Regions from separate parts of the Sphingomonas sp. Leaf37 genome, predicted to be linked through region 1. Evidence: riboswitches for the same ligand, from Rfam matches in the RefSeq annotation. Region 1 holds a riboswitch; the other holds the start of a gene.
The links. A riboswitch is a leader RNA that binds a small molecule or an ion and turns the genes downstream of it on or off. The one in region 1 is predicted to bind cobalamin.
Positions count from the first base shown of each region.

Region 2: linked by a shared signal. The riboswitch ahead of LRA87_RS17375 (TonB-dependent receptor plug domain-containing protein) and the one ahead of LRA87_RS00290 (putative oxygenase MesX) in region 1 are both predicted to bind cobalamin.

Region 1 is NZ_CAKLAX010000001.1:84,750-92,584, forward strand. It holds gene LRA87_RS00280 (amidohydrolase family protein) at 1-289, shown strand, start outside; gene LRA87_RS00285 (methionine synthase) at 406-1,434, opposite strand; gene LRA87_RS00290 (putative oxygenase MesX) at 1,464-2,450, opposite strand; cobalamin riboswitch at 2,572-2,792, opposite strand; gene LRA87_RS00295 (helicase-related protein) at 3,054-6,218, opposite strand; gene LRA87_RS00300 (glutaredoxin) at 6,332-7,081, opposite strand; gene LRA87_RS00305 (MerR family transcriptional regulator) at 7,156-7,545, shown strand; gene LRA87_RS00310 (hypothetical protein) at 7,664-7,835, shown strand, end outside.
Region 2 is NZ_CAKLAX010000006.1:45,056-52,890, forward strand. It holds gene LRA87_RS17360 (hypothetical protein) at 106-444, shown strand; gene LRA87_RS17365 (hypothetical protein) at 490-1,197, opposite strand; gene cobU (bifunctional adenosylcobinamide kinase/adenosylcobinamide-phosphate guanylyltransferase) at 1,256-1,777, opposite strand; cobalamin riboswitch at 1,806-2,008, shown strand; gene LRA87_RS17375 (TonB-dependent receptor plug domain-containing protein) at 2,139-4,091, shown strand; gene LRA87_RS17380 (aminotransferase class I/II-fold pyridoxal phosphate-dependent enzyme) at 4,091-5,065, shown strand; gene cobO (cob(I)yrinic acid a,c-diamide adenosyltransferase) at 5,062-5,664, shown strand; gene LRA87_RS17390 (ABC transporter substrate-binding protein) at 5,661-6,473, shown strand; gene LRA87_RS17395 (FecCD family ABC transporter permease) at 6,470-7,432, shown strand; gene LRA87_RS17400 (ABC transporter ATP-binding protein) at 7,429-7,835, shown strand, end outside.

The DNA of each region.
Region 1 (7,835 bases):
CGACATGGCGGAACTCGCGGCACTGCCCAACGTGTGGTGCAAGCTGTCCGGCCTGCTGACGGAACTGCCGGCGCCAGCATCGGAAGTCCTGCTATCCGGCTGCATGGACCACGTCATCGGGGTGTTCCCGGACCGGCTGATGTGGGGCAGCGACTGGCCGGTGCTGCTGCTAAGCGGATGGAATTACAGCGACTGGCTGGATCATTCCCTGCGTTTCATACAGGACCGTGTGCCAGAGCGGGTGCAGGGCATATTCCGCTCGTCTGCGGAATCCTTCTACGGATTATGATGATGTCCGGAGTCGGCTTATCCGATGCCGGTGCGGCGCTGGCCGATGGGGCGGATGAAGGTCGCGGCGGCGTCATGCCGCCGCTCGCGACTATTCTCCGTTTGCCGGGATCGCGGTCAGGCCGAAAGCTCTCGCCGCACGATCGCCGCACCCGCACCCAATGCCCTCAGTTTTCCTCTCGCGACATCGCGAGACAAGGGCGCCATGCCGCAGTTCGTGGCGGGATAGAGCTTGTCCGCATCGACGAACCTGAGTGCTTTGCGCAGGGTATCCGCCACCTGTTCCGGCGTTTCGATCGTATCGGTCGCCACGTCGATGGCACCGACCATCACCTTCTTGCCCCGGACGAGCTCGATAAGGTCCATCGGCACCCGTGAATTCTGACATTCCAGCGAGATGATATCGATTCGGGACTTTTGCAGGTTGGGAAAGGTTTGCTCATACTGGCGCCACTCCGATCCCAAGGTTTTCTTCCAGTCGGTGTTGGCCTTGATGCCGTAGCCATAGCAGATATGCACGGCGGTCTCGGCCTTGAGTCCCTCGGCCGCCTTTTCCAGCGTGGCGATCCCCCAGTCGTTCGCTTCGTCGAAGAAGACGTTGAACGCGGGCTCGTCGAACTGGATGATGTCGACGCCGGCCGCTTGCAGCTCCCTGGCTTCCGCGTTCAAAATCCTGGCGAACTCCCAGGCCAGCTTCTCGCGGCTCCTGTAATGGTCATCGTAAAGAGTATCGATCATCGTCATCGGACCCGGCAGCGTCCATTTGATCGGCCGGTCGGTCTGCGCGCGCAGAAACTTCGCATCGTCGACGAAGACCGACTTCGGCCGCGACACGGCACCGACTACCGTCGGCACGCTCGCATCGTAGCGATTGCGAATCCTGACGACCTCGCGCTTGGCAAAGTCGACTCCGCTGAGATGTTCGACGAAGGTCGTGACGAAATGCTGGCGCGTCTGTTCGCCGTCTCCGACGATATCGATCCCGGCCTGCCGTTGATCATCGACGGCCAGTCGCAAGGCATCCTGCTTGCCGGCCGCCAGCTCATCACCCTCCAGCTTCCACGGCGACCAGAGCGTCCCGGGCTCTGCAAGCCAGGAAGGTTTGGGCATGCTGCCCGCGGTGGTGGTCGGCAACAACGTCGTCATGATGATTTCGCCTGTATTGTTCGTGGTGTTCAAAGACCGCAGGTCGCCGCCCATCGCGTCAGCATCGCGCCATGCGGCTTGATGAAATGGTCTTCGGCGAACTTGCCCTGCTCGACGGCCAGCCTGCTGCGCTCGTCGCGATCGTAGACGATCCGGGTCAGGGAATAATCCTGGGACCCGAGGCTCGGCTGATAAAGCTCGGCCGCAACCGAATTTGCGTTGTAGATTTCGGGACGATAGATCTTCTGGAACGTTTCCATCGTGGCAATTGTACTGGCGAGCTCGATATCGCCATAGTCACCGGCCAGATCGCCGATGTGGTAGAACGCCAACGGTGCAACGCCATGACGCGGCATGAAATAGCGCACCTTCATCCCCATTTTCGCGAAATACTCGTCGGTCGGGGAAAACTTGCCGTTCGTATATTCGAACCCGAGAACGGAATGTTCGCCGGCGACCCGGCAGTAGGATTCCTTGCTCGAAACGCTCAGACAGATGACCGGCGCTTTGCTGAAGGTGTTTCGATAGGCGCTGGAATGCAGAAAGTGCCTGAACAGGCTGCCGTGCAGATCGCCGAAGTCCTTAGGTGCACCACCGTCAGGATTCCGCCCGAGATGCTCCGGCAGGCGGACGCTGAAGTCGTAATCTCGAATGTAGGATGAAAAGTTGTTGCCGACCATGCCGTCGATGCGTTCGCCGGTGGCTGTGTCAATAACGGTCGTCTGCAGGATTTCGATCAGCGGGAACGTGTCGACGCTGCCCTGCGCACGCATCTGCAAGGCGGCGGAAATGATCGTGAGCGCGACCGAATAACGATCGCCTGCGGGGTTATCCCGATGCATCAAGGAGTTGAAGCGATTGTCGATCATCCTCAACGTGTTGCGTAAATTCGCCCGACGGCTTTCGCCGCGGGCCAGATTCGCGAAGTTGGTGGTGATGCGGGTATTGTCGGCCGGACGATAATCCTCATCGAACGGGATGCTGCTTATCGTGAACGTGAACTCGCTATCCGTCATACTTCACCTGCATTTGCCGGGCAGGGTCTGAGGAAGAGCGCGCAGGGCCGCACAGGCCCGGATGGCGCAAGCCACGGAACGTGCATCGAACGCGATCCACCGGAGGAACCCCCGTCCGAGGAACGTTTTGGCGTCGGAGGCAGGTCTCCTGGCTCACGGGTCAATGCGGTGGTTCCGGCCTTCCCGGGCTTTGTGCAAAGCCCAGTGACACGAATTGGAACCGCCGCTCGCCGCTTACAGTTGCGGGGGCAGCGCCGGATTATGTCCGCAGGACATCACCGGCTTCCCGTCTTAGCCTCATCGCCATGCCTGGGATGAGGAACCTCGACGAGCCGGTTCAACACCATCCGCGAGACTCTGTCAATAACGATATAAAGATATCTTTATATCGTTATATCCTGTGACGATCGAAATGCGGGGTGACAAGGGGCCGGGAGCCGGCACGCCAGGCCGTTCGTGGCCGGCAGATGGTCGATTGGTGCCGACCCCGAGCGGCCGATCGAGGATGTGTTGCGTCTGCGGAGGGTGGCCCGATTTGCGCGAGAGCGCGCACCGCATCCGTTCCGGATCCGCGGACCCGACCCGCTGACGCCGCCGATCACGTCATCCTGCCGCCGCGTGCATCAGAGCACCCACCCGCTCGAGCCGCGCTTCCGGATCATCAATGGCTTCGGCAAGCAAGACCCGCCCCTTCTTTTCCGGCAATCCCAGTTTCGCGGCGAGCGCGGCGACGTCGCCACGCGGGGTAAAGGCGATCGCCGCAGGCCCCGCGTCGATCCGCGCGACGTCCGCCACCCGCATGTGCAGGCGCAGCCGCGCGATTGTCAGCAGGCGGCGTGCCTCGACCGGAGCCTCGCCGAAGCGGTCGGTCAGCTCCTCCTCGAACCCGTCGAGTTCGTCGGCCGACACGATCCGCGCCAGTCGCGCATACAGCGCGACCCGCATGTTCACGTCGGGGATCCATTCCGCAGGCAGACGGCCATCAATGCCGAGGTGCAGCACCGGGGTCCATCGTTCGACGCTCTCCCCCCGCGCCTCGCGCAACGCGCCTTCCAGCAGTTGCTGGTACAACTCGACGCCGATCAGGCGCATATGCCCGGCCTGCGTGTCGCCGATCAGGTCGCCGGCACCGCGCAGGTCGAGATCGCGGGCGCTGATCGCGAACCCCGCGCCGAGCCGGTCGAACGCTTCCAGCGTGCGTAGCCGCTTGATCGTGCGGGGCGCGATCGCGTCGTCTGCGTCGGTGAACAGCAATACCTGTCCGCGTCGGCTGCCGCGCCCGACGCGCCCGCGCAACTGATGCAATTGCGCCAGACCGAAGCGGTCGGCATGCATGATGGCCATGGTGTTGGCGCGCGGGACGTCCAGCCCGGCCTCAATGATGTTGGTCGCCAGCAGGACGTCGCCGTCGCCGCGTCCGAACCGCACCATCGATGCATCGATATCCGCCGCCGGCATCTTGCCGTGCGCGGATAGCACGTCCAGCTCGGGCACCAGACGGTCGAGCAAGGCCGCGAGCGGCGCCATGTCGGCAATGCGCGGCACCACCACGAAGCTCTGCCCGCCCCGGCTGTGCTCGCGCAGCAGCGCCGCCCGCAACGTCGCGTCGGCGAACGCACTGACGGCGGTGCGGATCGGCTGACGCCGCGCCGGCGGGGTCGCGATGATCGACAGCTGGCGCAGGCCGACCATCGCGGCCTGTAGCGTCCGCGGGATCGGCGTCGCCGACAGGGTGAGGACATGGCCGCTGGACAGCTGTTGCAGCCGGTTCTTGTCCGCGGCGCCGAAGCGCTGCTCCTCGTCGACGATGACGAGCGCGAGGTCCTTGTAGACGACACCCTTGCCGGCAATCGCGCCGGTGCCGACTACGATGCGGATGGTTCCGTCGGCGAGACCGGCCTTTACCGCCTTGCGTTCGGCCGCGCCGGAGGTGCGGGACAGGCTGGCGACGGTGATGTCCGTATCGGCGAACCGGTTGGTAAAGGTTTCGAAATGCTGCCTCGCCAGCACGGTCGTAGGCGCAGCGATCGCCACCTGACGACCCGACAATGCCGCGACCGCGGCGGCCCGTACCGCCACTTCGGTCTTGCCGAACCCGACATCGCCGACCACCAGCCGGTCCATCGGCCGTCCGCTGGCAAGGTCGGAGCGCACCGCCTCGATCGCCGCCAGCTGGTCCGGCGTTTCCGAAAAGGGGAAGCCGGCCGCGAAACGCTCGTAATCGGCCGGTGCCGCATCCAGCACCGGCGCAGTGTGGTTCGCGCGCTCTTCCGCGAGCGCGGTCAGTGCCTTGGCGGTTTCGGCGATGGCCGCGTCGATCTCGCCGCGGCGCTTGTGCCACGTCGATCCGTCGAGCTTGTCCAGCCGAACCGCATCATCTTCCGCCCCGTAGCGCCAGATGCGATCCGCTTCCGACACCGGCACCAGACGCACCGCCTCGTCGGCATAGGTAAGCGCGATCGCGTCGCCGCCATCGCCTTCATCGACGGGCAGCGCCTGCAAGCCGGTGATCACGGCAAGTCCATGATCCTCGTGGATCACCACATCGTCGACGCGCAGTTCGGTGCCGGCGTCTAACGCGGGCGTGGCGACCGCCACCGCCTGTCCGCTCCGCTCGGCCCGACTGCCGATCAGATCGGCTGCGGTGACCGCGAGCACATCCTCGTGGCGAAACCCGCGATCGGCGCAGACCGGTAGCGACAACAGGGTGCCGGGTTTCGCCGCAGCCACTTGCGCCCAGGATCCGACATCCTGCATGTCACGTTTGACGGCATTGGCGAGGCGCGGCGCAAGAAACCGGAGATCGCGTCGGCTGGCAAGCAGGACCACACGCCCGCCCGTGTCGAGCACCTCCCTCGCCAGTTGCGCGCAGGCACGCAGCGGCGACGGATTTTCGACGAACCGCGGTGGTGGATCGGCGGCGGGCGCCAACGTCACGACGTCACGCGCCTTCAGCGTCTTGCGCCATGTGGCGTCGTCGATCACATCGCTGGACGTGCGTTTCGACCCGCGCCGCGTCGCATCCTTCACCAGCTTCAGGAAACGCTCGCGACGGTCGTCCGCGGCCGGATCGATCGTCACGCGTGCGCCCGAAAACTGATCGAGCAGCGTCGTCGGCGTGTCGCTGACCGCCGGTTCTGTGACGCGCCCCAGATCGCGGCGATCGATATCCTCGATACTGCGCTGGTCGGCGGCATCGTAACTGCGGATGGCGGCGATCCGGCCGTCGGCGGCCTCGATCCGCAGCGGCAGCGTGGCATCGGCGGGGAATACGTCCAGCACCTGCCCGCGCAACCCGATTTCACCGGGTTCGTCCACGCGCTCGTCCGCGACATAGCCGATCGCCAGCAGGCTTTCCTGAAGCGCGGCGAGATCGACCTCGTCTCCGACCGCGACGGCCGGGGGTTCGGCCGCATAGGTTTCGGGTTTGGGATACGCCCGCGCCGCCGCCTCGCCCGTGCTGATCAGCGCGATTCTCGGACGCTGCGGTGTCGCCAGCAGCCGTTGCAGCCTGTGCAGGCTCGCAACCCGCTGTCCCACGTTGCCGGGCGAGGGCGGCGCGGCGTCGCCGGGCAGGGCATCGCTGCCGGGGCAGAACAGGATTGTGTTGTCCGGACACAAGGCGGCCAGCGTGTCTGCCAGCCCGGCCGCCGCGACTTCATCCCGCGCGATCGCGATGAGATCGCCGTCGTCGAGCAGGGGGGCAAGGGATGCGGCGTGTTCGGCCGTGCTGCGGTGGACGCTCCTGGACGGCGGGTTTGCTGGCATGGGGAACCTGAAAAGTGAGCTGCGCAAACGTGTTAGCCGATGGGTGCGTTCCAGTGCGTGATGACGATCCCCGCGATTCAGCCGACCGCCCGACCGCCCGACCGCACGCCTGCTCACATCGATCCCGACCTGACGAGCATCCACACCGCCATGGCGATCATACCGAGGTTCTCGGTCAGCGACACGAAGCCGAGCGGAACGTCGGCAGACCCCCCGACGCAGGCGCACTTGAGTTCGCGCCGGTCGACATAGACGGCCTTGAAGACCGAGGCGGCGCCGATGATGCCGATGAACAGGGCGATCGGGATCGACAGCCAGTCCAGCACGCCCGCGGTCATCAGGACCCCGGCGAGTGCCTCCGCGAACGGGTAGACGTAGCCGTAGCGCACCCAACGACGGGCGAGCAGGTCGTAGTTGAGGAACATCGTCGAAAACGTCTCGATGTTCTGCAACTTGAGCAGCGCGAGCGTCGCCATGCTGAAGCCGCCCAACCACTGGAGGGCCTGAGGCGTGAACGGCGCGCCGAGGGTGCCAAGGCTCACCGCCATCGCCAGCAGCGCGGTGATCGCGAACAGCGCCGCGACCGGGCGATAGCTGGTGGTGCCGGGTTCGGCGACGCGGCTGCCGAAATGGCGGCGCAGATCGTCATAGCCACCGATGCGTTCGCCGGCGATGAACACCTGCGGCGTCGTCTTCACGCCGTGCCCGGCCTTGAAGGCGTCGGTCCGCGCGCGATCGGTGAGGTGGTGGTCCTCCACCTCGAAGCCCTTGCGCCGCAACAGGTCGAGCGCCTTCAACCCATAGGGACAAACGTGTTCGGGCATGACCATGCGATAGAGTATGGCGACGGGACGGCGGGACATGGGTGCACTCCTGATTGCCTGCGGTGGCACCCTGTCGATATAGGGTCCGGACCATGGTCCGGAGTCAAGCGCCGATGTCGAGAATGACCATAGCAGGGCTGGCGCAAGCCGGCGGCGTGGGCGTGGAGACCGTCCGCTATTACCAGCGGCGGCAGCTGCTGGCCGAACCGGAACGGCCCGATGGCGGGTTCCGAAGCTATGGCGACGACGACGTGCGACGCTTGCGCTTCATCCGGCAGGCGCAGGCGGCGGGGTTCACGCTGGAGGAAATCCGCGAGCTTCTGGCACTCGATGCAACCGAGGATCGCGCCCGCGTCCGGGATCTCGCGCGATCGCGGATCGCAGCGCTCGATGCGAGGATCACGGAGATGCAGCAGGCGAGGGCGGCATTGGCACGGCTTGCCGACGATTGCGGCGCCGGGACCGGCGGCCCGTGCCCCATTCTGCTCGCGTTCGAGCGGTGACATCGGTCCTTCCGTCGCGCCGCCACCGCGCCGACCGATCGATCATCCCGCGGGCGACGTAACGTTCGCAGACAGGTTGCCCGATGCCAATCCCGTTCGATCCTGCTAGCGGACATCCATGCTCAAAACACGAATGAAGCGCATGGCGACCGAAACGGAGCGCGCGCTCGACCGTCTCGCCGCGGTGGAAGCGTCGGTGGTGGCGCTGGCCGACGAGGACCTGCTCGATCTCGCCGACATTTTCGCCGCGGGCGATCCGACCCCGTTGCGCAATATGGCGGAGGCGGAGA
Region 2 (7,835 bases), on a different contig from region 1:
CGCATGACGGGACGGACGAGCCCCGTCAGACGGCGATACCGTTCAGTCCGCGTCAACCCCCATCCGGCAGGAAGCGGAAGTGTCGCAGGCAGGAGCATCGTACCCGTGAAGCCGCTTGCTCTCCTGACCGTCAGCCTGCTCTACTGGTTCCTCGTCGGTCGCATCGCGGGTGTCACCGAGCCTTGGGACGCCCCGGCCTATTGGCGCCTCTGGTATCCGGCGTCGTTCCTTTTCGCAGCGATCGGGGGCTACGTTTTCCGGCGGCGACACTGGAGTGCAGGGGCGATCGTCACCTTTGCGCAACTCCCGGTGCTGTCGGCGAACACCGGCATGGGTATCTTTTCGCCGCTCGCGCTGGCGCTGCTGACGCTGCTGGCCGTTCCCTGTGTCGCTATGTCCGCATTCGCCGGCCGGGTCGCCATGTCGAGAGATCGTACGGCCTGACACAGGGGAACCTGCCCCCTCGAAGGCTGTCCGCGGGTCGCCAGTCTACAGCCGGCCGAACACCGATTCGAAACCTGCCTGATCGCCTGCCGCCAGGAAACGCGCCTGTTCGATCCAGCGGTCGCGCGCCAGCCGGCCGGTAAAGGGGCCGAGTTCCGCGTCGAGTCGCATGGCCTCGTCATCGGTCAGCGCCGCGATCTGTCCCACCGTGCTCACGCCCAATTCGCCCAGCCGCGAGGCCAGTTTGGGACCCAGGCCCTTCAGCGTCGTCACCGGTGCGTCGGCAGGATTGCCGCCGGTCGCGACAGGCGTCGAGGCAGCTTCCGTCGCCGGGCTGGCGTCGAGCGATGCGCCGGCGGCGATCGGTTCGTCGGCCAACGGTACTGCCGGCGATGGCGGAACCGACGGTTCGAGCCTTGCCGGCTCGGGCGCGGCGGGTAGGGCCTGTGGCACCATGACCGGTTCGGATGCGGGCGGGGTGGCTGGCGGCGGCGAAACGGGTCGCTCTACGACGGCCGGTGCAGGCGCTGCTTTCGTCGGTTCCGCTGCATGCTCCACCTCATCATTGCGTTCGGCGATATCGTGCTCGGCCGTCTTGCGCTGACTCTTGAGACGCATGCCCCAGACGATCGCGACGATCACCACCACGGCGAAGATCGCAATGACGATGAGGTGCGCGTAGGTGAAGGCGTCGGTGGTGCTGGGGATCAGACTGGCGCCGGAGGCGCCGCCGGTGGTGGCGGTATCGTTCATGGGTGCGATCCTAGCGGTGACGCTACGGCGCGGCGAGGGGAAACATCGCCGTCGCCGATCAGCTGCCCGGATCGAACGACTGCAATGGCAGGATCATGCCCGCGACGACAAACACCGTCCGATCCACCCGCGCCGCCACCGCCTGATTCAGTCGCCCAGCCTCGTCGCGAAACGCCCGGCCAAGCGGGTGTTCGGGGACGATGCCCAGCCCCACTTCGTTGCTGACCAAGAACAAGGGCACTCGCGCGGCATCGATCGCGGCAAGCAGATCGGCGGATCGCGCCGCGACGTCGTGGTTGCCCAGCATCACGTTGGACAGCCACAGGGTCAGGCAATCCACCAGCATCGCACCCTGCCGTCCCGCGCCGATCGCTTCCGGCAGCGCGAGCGGGCATTCGATCGTGGTCCAGCGCGCATCCCGATCGGCCCGATGCCGCGCGATGCGATCGGTCATCTCGTCGTCGAAGGCCTCGGCCGTGGCGAGGTAGGCGAGCGGGCCTGCATATGCTTCCGCGGCCGCTTGCGCCAGCCGGCTCTTGCCCGATCGCGCGCCCCCCAGAAAGAATGTCGTCGCCACCATCGTCTTGCCTTCCACCCGGCTCGCCTCTAGGGGCGCGGTCGCGACAGGTTTCCAGAGATGGAATGAAAAGGGAACCCGGAAGCGAGCGATCCGCTCGTCATCCGGGGCTGTCCCCGCAACTGTGACCGGCGAGCCCTGCTCCATCGTGTGCCACTGGATCATCCGATCCGGGAAGGCCGGGCAAGGCGACGACCCGGAAGCCAGGAGACCTGCCTGTCGCGGTTGTCCTTCGTGCGGACGGGGTGTTCCGGGCGATCGAGGGTTTCCTCGCGTGACGACGGTGTTGGGGTCGTGCGCGACGGATCATCGGTTCCGGCGAGCCGTGGCGCGTGTCCCCGTTGTTGAACGAAGGGGACTCACCGTGAAGAATTATGCCTGTCTGATCCTGTTGCCGTGCATCGCCGCCGCAACCCCGTCATTCGCCCAGACCATTCCGACCGCCAGGAGCGCCCAGTCCACGGGCGGGCTGGCGCAGGCCGCCGAGGCGGACGAGTCCATCGTCGTCACCGCTAATCGCGCGGCGCGGCCTGCTTCCACCGTCGGCCAGTCTGTTACCGTCTTGGACGAAGAGACGATCCGCACGCGTCAGGCGGTGGTTGTGTCCGACCTGCTGCGCCAGACGCCCGGCGTCACCGTGGTGCGCAACGGCGGCGCGGGCACCGCCACATCGGTCAACATCCGTGGCGCGGACAGCGACCAGACGGTCGCGCTGATCGACGGCATCAAGCTGAACGATCCGTCCTCGCCCGGTGGCGGCTTCAACTTCGGCAATCTGCTGGTCGGAAACATCAGCCGGATCGAGGTGCTGCGCGGCGCGCAATCGGTGTTGTGGGGCAGCCAGGCGATCGGCGGCGTCGTCAACCTGATCACCCGCCCGCCGACCGAGCAGCTCAGCGTCAACGCTCGCGCCGAAGGCGGCTGGCACGACACCGGTCAGGCGTTCGCCAACGTATCGGGCAAGGCCGGGCCGGTGTCCGCCAGCCTGGGCGGCGGCTATTTCACCAGCGACGGCGTCTCGACCTACGCCCTCGGCAAGGAGCGTGACGGGTTCCGCAACTATGCCGCCAACGGCAGCCTCGGTATCGACCTGATGCAGAATGTGTCGATCGACCTGCGTGGTTTCTACAGCAACGGGCGGACCGATATTGACGGCTTCCCCGCGCCGCGCTTCACGTTCGGCGACACCCGCGAATATGGCGATAACGAACAATGGGTCGGCTATGCCGGCCTGAATGCCGCGTTGTTCGACGGCCGTTTCCGCAATCGCTTCGGCTATGCGCACACCGACACCGATCGCCGCAACATCGATCCCGAGGGTATCCCGACCGAGACGTTCCGCGGCATCGGTCGCAACGACCGGCTGGAATATCAGGGGACGGTAGACCTCGATTCGGCGGTGTTCGCGACCTTCGGGGCGGAGCGGGAGGTGTCGCGCTTCTCGACGTCGAGCTTCGGGGGGCCGGTGACCCGTGGTCGCGCGCGCATCTTCAGCGTCTATGGCCAGTTGGCGGTGACGCCGATCGCCGGACTGACCGCGACCGGCGGCGTGCGCCACGATGACCACAATATCTTCGGCGGCGAGACGACCTTCTCGGGTAGCGGCGTCTATTCGCCCAACGGCGGCGCGACGGCATTCCGGGCCAGCTATTCGGAAGGGTTCAAGGCACCGACGCTGTACCAGTTGCAGAGCGAATACGGCAATGCGCGGCTCGATCCCGAACGGTCGAAGGGCTGGGACGCGGGTGTGACGCAGCGGGCGCTGGATGGCGCGGTGGAAGTGGGCGCGACCTATTTTCGGCGGACGTCGACCGACCTCATCACGTTCGTGTCGTGCACCGCGCCATTGACCGGCATCTGCGCGGGTAGGCCGAACGGCACCTACGGCAACATCGCGCGCACGCGGGCGCAAGGGGTCGAGGCGACGCTGACGTTGCGCCCGGTCGAGGCGCTGACCTTCGCAGCTAGCTACACCTATCTCGATGCGAAGAACCGGTCGACCGGCACCGCGAACTTCGGCCGCGATCTGGCGCGGCGGCCAGACAGCAGCGTGACGGTGAACGCCGATTATCGCTGGCCGTTCGGGCTGACCACGGGGGCGACGATCACCGCGATCGGCGACAGTTTCGACAATGCGTCGAACGCGCGCCGGCTGGACGGCTATGTCGTCACCGACGTCCGCGCCGCATTCCCGGTCACCCGGAACATCGAGGTCTATGGCCGGATCGAGAACGCGTTCGATGCGCGTTACCAGACGATCTATCAATATGGTCAGCCCGGCCGCGGTGCGTTCGGCGGCGTGCGGCTGACCTATTGATGATCGACGCCAGCGCCCTTGCCACCTTCTGCGCGCATGGCGGGCGGGTGGCGGAGGCGCGCGTGCTGTTCGGCGGCGACGACTGGCTCGACCTGTCCACCGGCATCGCGCCCTGGGCGTGGCCGGTCGGGGACGTGCCGCTGCACTTCGATCGCCTGCCCGAACCGGGGGGGATCGCCGCACTGGAAGCGGCGGCGGCGCAGGCGTTCGGGGTCGCCGACCCGGCGCAGGTGGTCGCAGTGCCAGGAACGGATATGGCGATGCGGCTGCTTGCCCCGCTGCTGGCGGTGGAGCGGCCCGCGGTGGTGCAGCCCGGTTATGCGGGCCACCGTGCCGCGTGGCCGGACGCTACCCCCGTCGTGACGCCGGACGTCGTGACGGATCACGATCTGCTGGTGCTGGCCAATCCCGCCAATCCGGATGGCCGGGTCGTCGGTCGCGACACCCTGTTGGCGCTCGCTGCGCGGCTGACGATCGTCGTGGACGAAGCCTATGCCGATCCCGCCGGTGGCCTCTGCGATCGGGCGAACGACCGGCTGATCGTGCTGCGATCGTTCGGCAAATTCTATGGCCTGCCCGGGGTGCGGCTGGGGTTCGTCGTCACCGGCGGGAACCTTGGCGGTCGATTGCGGGCGATGCTGGGCGACTGGCCCGTGTCGTCGGCGGCGGTCGCCATCGGCACCACGGCCTATCATGACGCGGCGTGGCGGCGGGCGCAGCAAGCACGCATCGACGAGACGGGTGCGTTGCTCGACCGCCTGCTCGATGGTGCCGGTCTGGGCATCGTCGGCAGCGCGCCGTTGTTCCGCCTGATCGCCTGCGAAAGCGCCATCGATCTGTTTGATCTGCTCGCGCGCCATGCCATCCTGACCCGGCCGTTTGCCGATCGCGACGACCGGTTGCGGATCGCTCTGCCGCGCGGTGCGGCGGGACTGACCCGACTGGCCGCCGCCCTCGAGGAGTTTCGTCGATGACCGAAGATCATGCCCGTCACAACGCCCGCATGGCGCGCGTCGCCGCGGCGCGCGAGAAGATGCAAGCCCGCCGCACGCTCGAGCGCGGGCTGCTGATCGTCCACACCGGCAACGGCAAGGGCAAGTCGTCCTCCGCGTTCGGAATGGCGATCAGGAGCATCGGCTGGGGCCTGAAGGTCGCGATCCTGCAATACGTCAAGGGCAAGTGGGAGACGGGGGAGCGCAACTTCTTCGACGTGCATCCCGAACTGGCGACGTTCGAGGTGATGGGCGAAGGTTTCACCTGGGACACGCAGGACCGCGCGCTCGACATCGCCGCGGCGCAGGCTGCGTGGGAGCGATCGAAGGCGATGATCCTCGATCCGGACGTGGATTTCGTCATCCTCGACGAACTCAACATCGTACTGCGCGACGATACGCTGCCCATCGCCGAGATCGTCACGTTCCTGAAGGAGCGGCCGCTGACCAAGCATATCTGCATCACCGGCCGCAACGCCAAGCCGGAATTGCTGGAGATCGCCGACCTGATCACCGACTTCACCGAGGTGAAGCATCCCTACAAGGCCGGGTTCAAGGCGCAGAAGGGGGTCGAATATTGATCCGACGACTTGCATTGGCGATTGCGCTGTTGCCGCTCGTGTCGGCGGCACCGCTGCCGCGGATGCCACGGATCGTGTCGATCAACCCGTGTATCGATGCGGTGCTGATGCAGGTTGCCGACCGCGCGCAGATCGCCGGGATCAGCCATTATTCGCAGGACCCGCGCGCGACGTCGATCCCGCTGGCGCTGGCGCGGCGGTTCCGCGCGACGTCGGGGACGGCGGAAGAGGTGGTGGCGCTCGCCCCCGACATGGTCATCACCGGGCCGCACGTCGAACCCGCGACGCTCGCCGCGCTCAAGCGGATGGGCATCGCGATCGTGCAATATCCGGTGCCGGATTCGGTCGAGGAGAGCGAGGCGCAGGTGCGCGACATCGCGCGGGTCGCCGGTCATTCGGCGCGGGGCGAGGCGCTCGCCCGGCGTATCGCGGTGGCGGCGCGGCCGGTGGCGGGTGCGACGGTGCCGGCGTTGATCTGGCAATCAGGCGGGCTGGTGCCGGGGGCGGGAACGCTGTCCGACGACCTGCTGCGCCGCGCCGGTTTCCGCAACATGAGCGCGGTCTATGGCCTGAAGAAATGGGATGTGCTGCCGTTGGAATATCTGATCGCCAGGCCGCCGCGCGTGCTGCTGTCGATGGGCGCGGCCGAGGTGGGGGAGGATCGCGTGACCGCGCATCCGGCGGTGAAGCGGCTGGGCCAGCGGATCGCGATCGCGCCCTATCCTACGCGGCTGATGAATTGCGGCGGGCCGACGATCATCGCGGCGATGACGCGGCTGCGTGCCATCCGCAAAGGCTATGGCGTATGAGCCGGCTCAACCTTCTACTGCTGGTCGGCGTGGTCATCGTCGCCGCGCTGTCGGTAGCGTCGGGCAAGGTGTGGGTGCCGCTGGATGCGTGGACGGCGGCCGATCCGCGATCGATCATCATGGTCGAATTGCGTTTGCCACGCACCGTGCTGGCGTTGCTGGTGGGGGCGGCGCTGGGGCTGTCGGGGGCGGTGATGCAGGGGTATCTGCGTAATCCGCTCGCCGATCCCGGGCTGTTCGGCGTGTCGTCCGGCGCGGCGCTGGGCGCCGTGCTGGCGCTGTATTTCGGCTATGCCGCGCAGCTGTGGCTGCTGCCTGGTTTCGCGCTGCTCGGCTCGGCGGGGACGATGGCGTTGCTGGCGGTGATTGCCGGACGATCGGGCAGCCTGATCCTGTTCACGCTGGCGGGGATGATCCTGACGAGCATCACCGGATCGCTCACCAGCCTGGCGATCAGTCTTGCGCCGACGCCGTTCGTCTCGTCGCAGATCGTGACGTGGCTGCTCGGCGCGCTGACCGACCGTAGCTGGGACGACGTCAAGGTCGCGCTGCCGCTGATCGTGATAGGTGCGGCCCTGCTGGCGACGACGGCACGTGCGCTGGATGCGCTGACGCTGGGCGAACAGGCGGCGCGGTCGATGGGCGTCGATCCGGGGCGGCTGCAATATGTCGTCATCGCCGGCATCGCGCTGACCGTCGGCGCATCGGTGGCGTCGGCGGGGGTGATCGGCTTCGTCGGGCTGATGGTGCCGCACCTCGTCCGGCCGCTGGCGGGCAACCGGCCTTCCGCTATCCTGCTGCCCTCCGCACTCGGCGGCGCGCTGTTGCTGACGCTGGCGGATAGCCTCGTGCGGCTCGCGCCAACGGTCAGCGAACTGCGACTCGGAATAGCGATGTCGATGCTGGGCGGGCCGTTCTTCATGTATTTGTTATTCCGCATGCGCCGGAGGCTCGCATGAGCGTGCTCGCTGCCGAAGCGATCGGCCTGTCGCTGGGCGGCAATCGCATACTCGACGACGTCAGCTTCGCCTTCCGGCGCGGACGGGTGACGGCGCTGCTCGGTGCGAACGGTGCCGGCAAGAGCACGTTGCTCGCCTGTCTCGCGGCGTTGCGGCAGCCGGACAGCGGCCGTGCGACGCTGGACGGGCGCGACGTGCAGACGATCGACCGGCGCGAGCGGGCACGGGCGATCGGGCTGCTGCCGCAGGCGGCCGACGTGCATTGGGATGTCGATGTCGCGACGCTGGTCGGGCTCGGCCGGTTTCCGCATCGCGGGCGCTGGGGCGAGACGGATGCCGACCGCGCAGCGGTGGCGCGCGCGCTGGCGGCAACGGACATGACCGCACTGGCGGATCGCGGCGT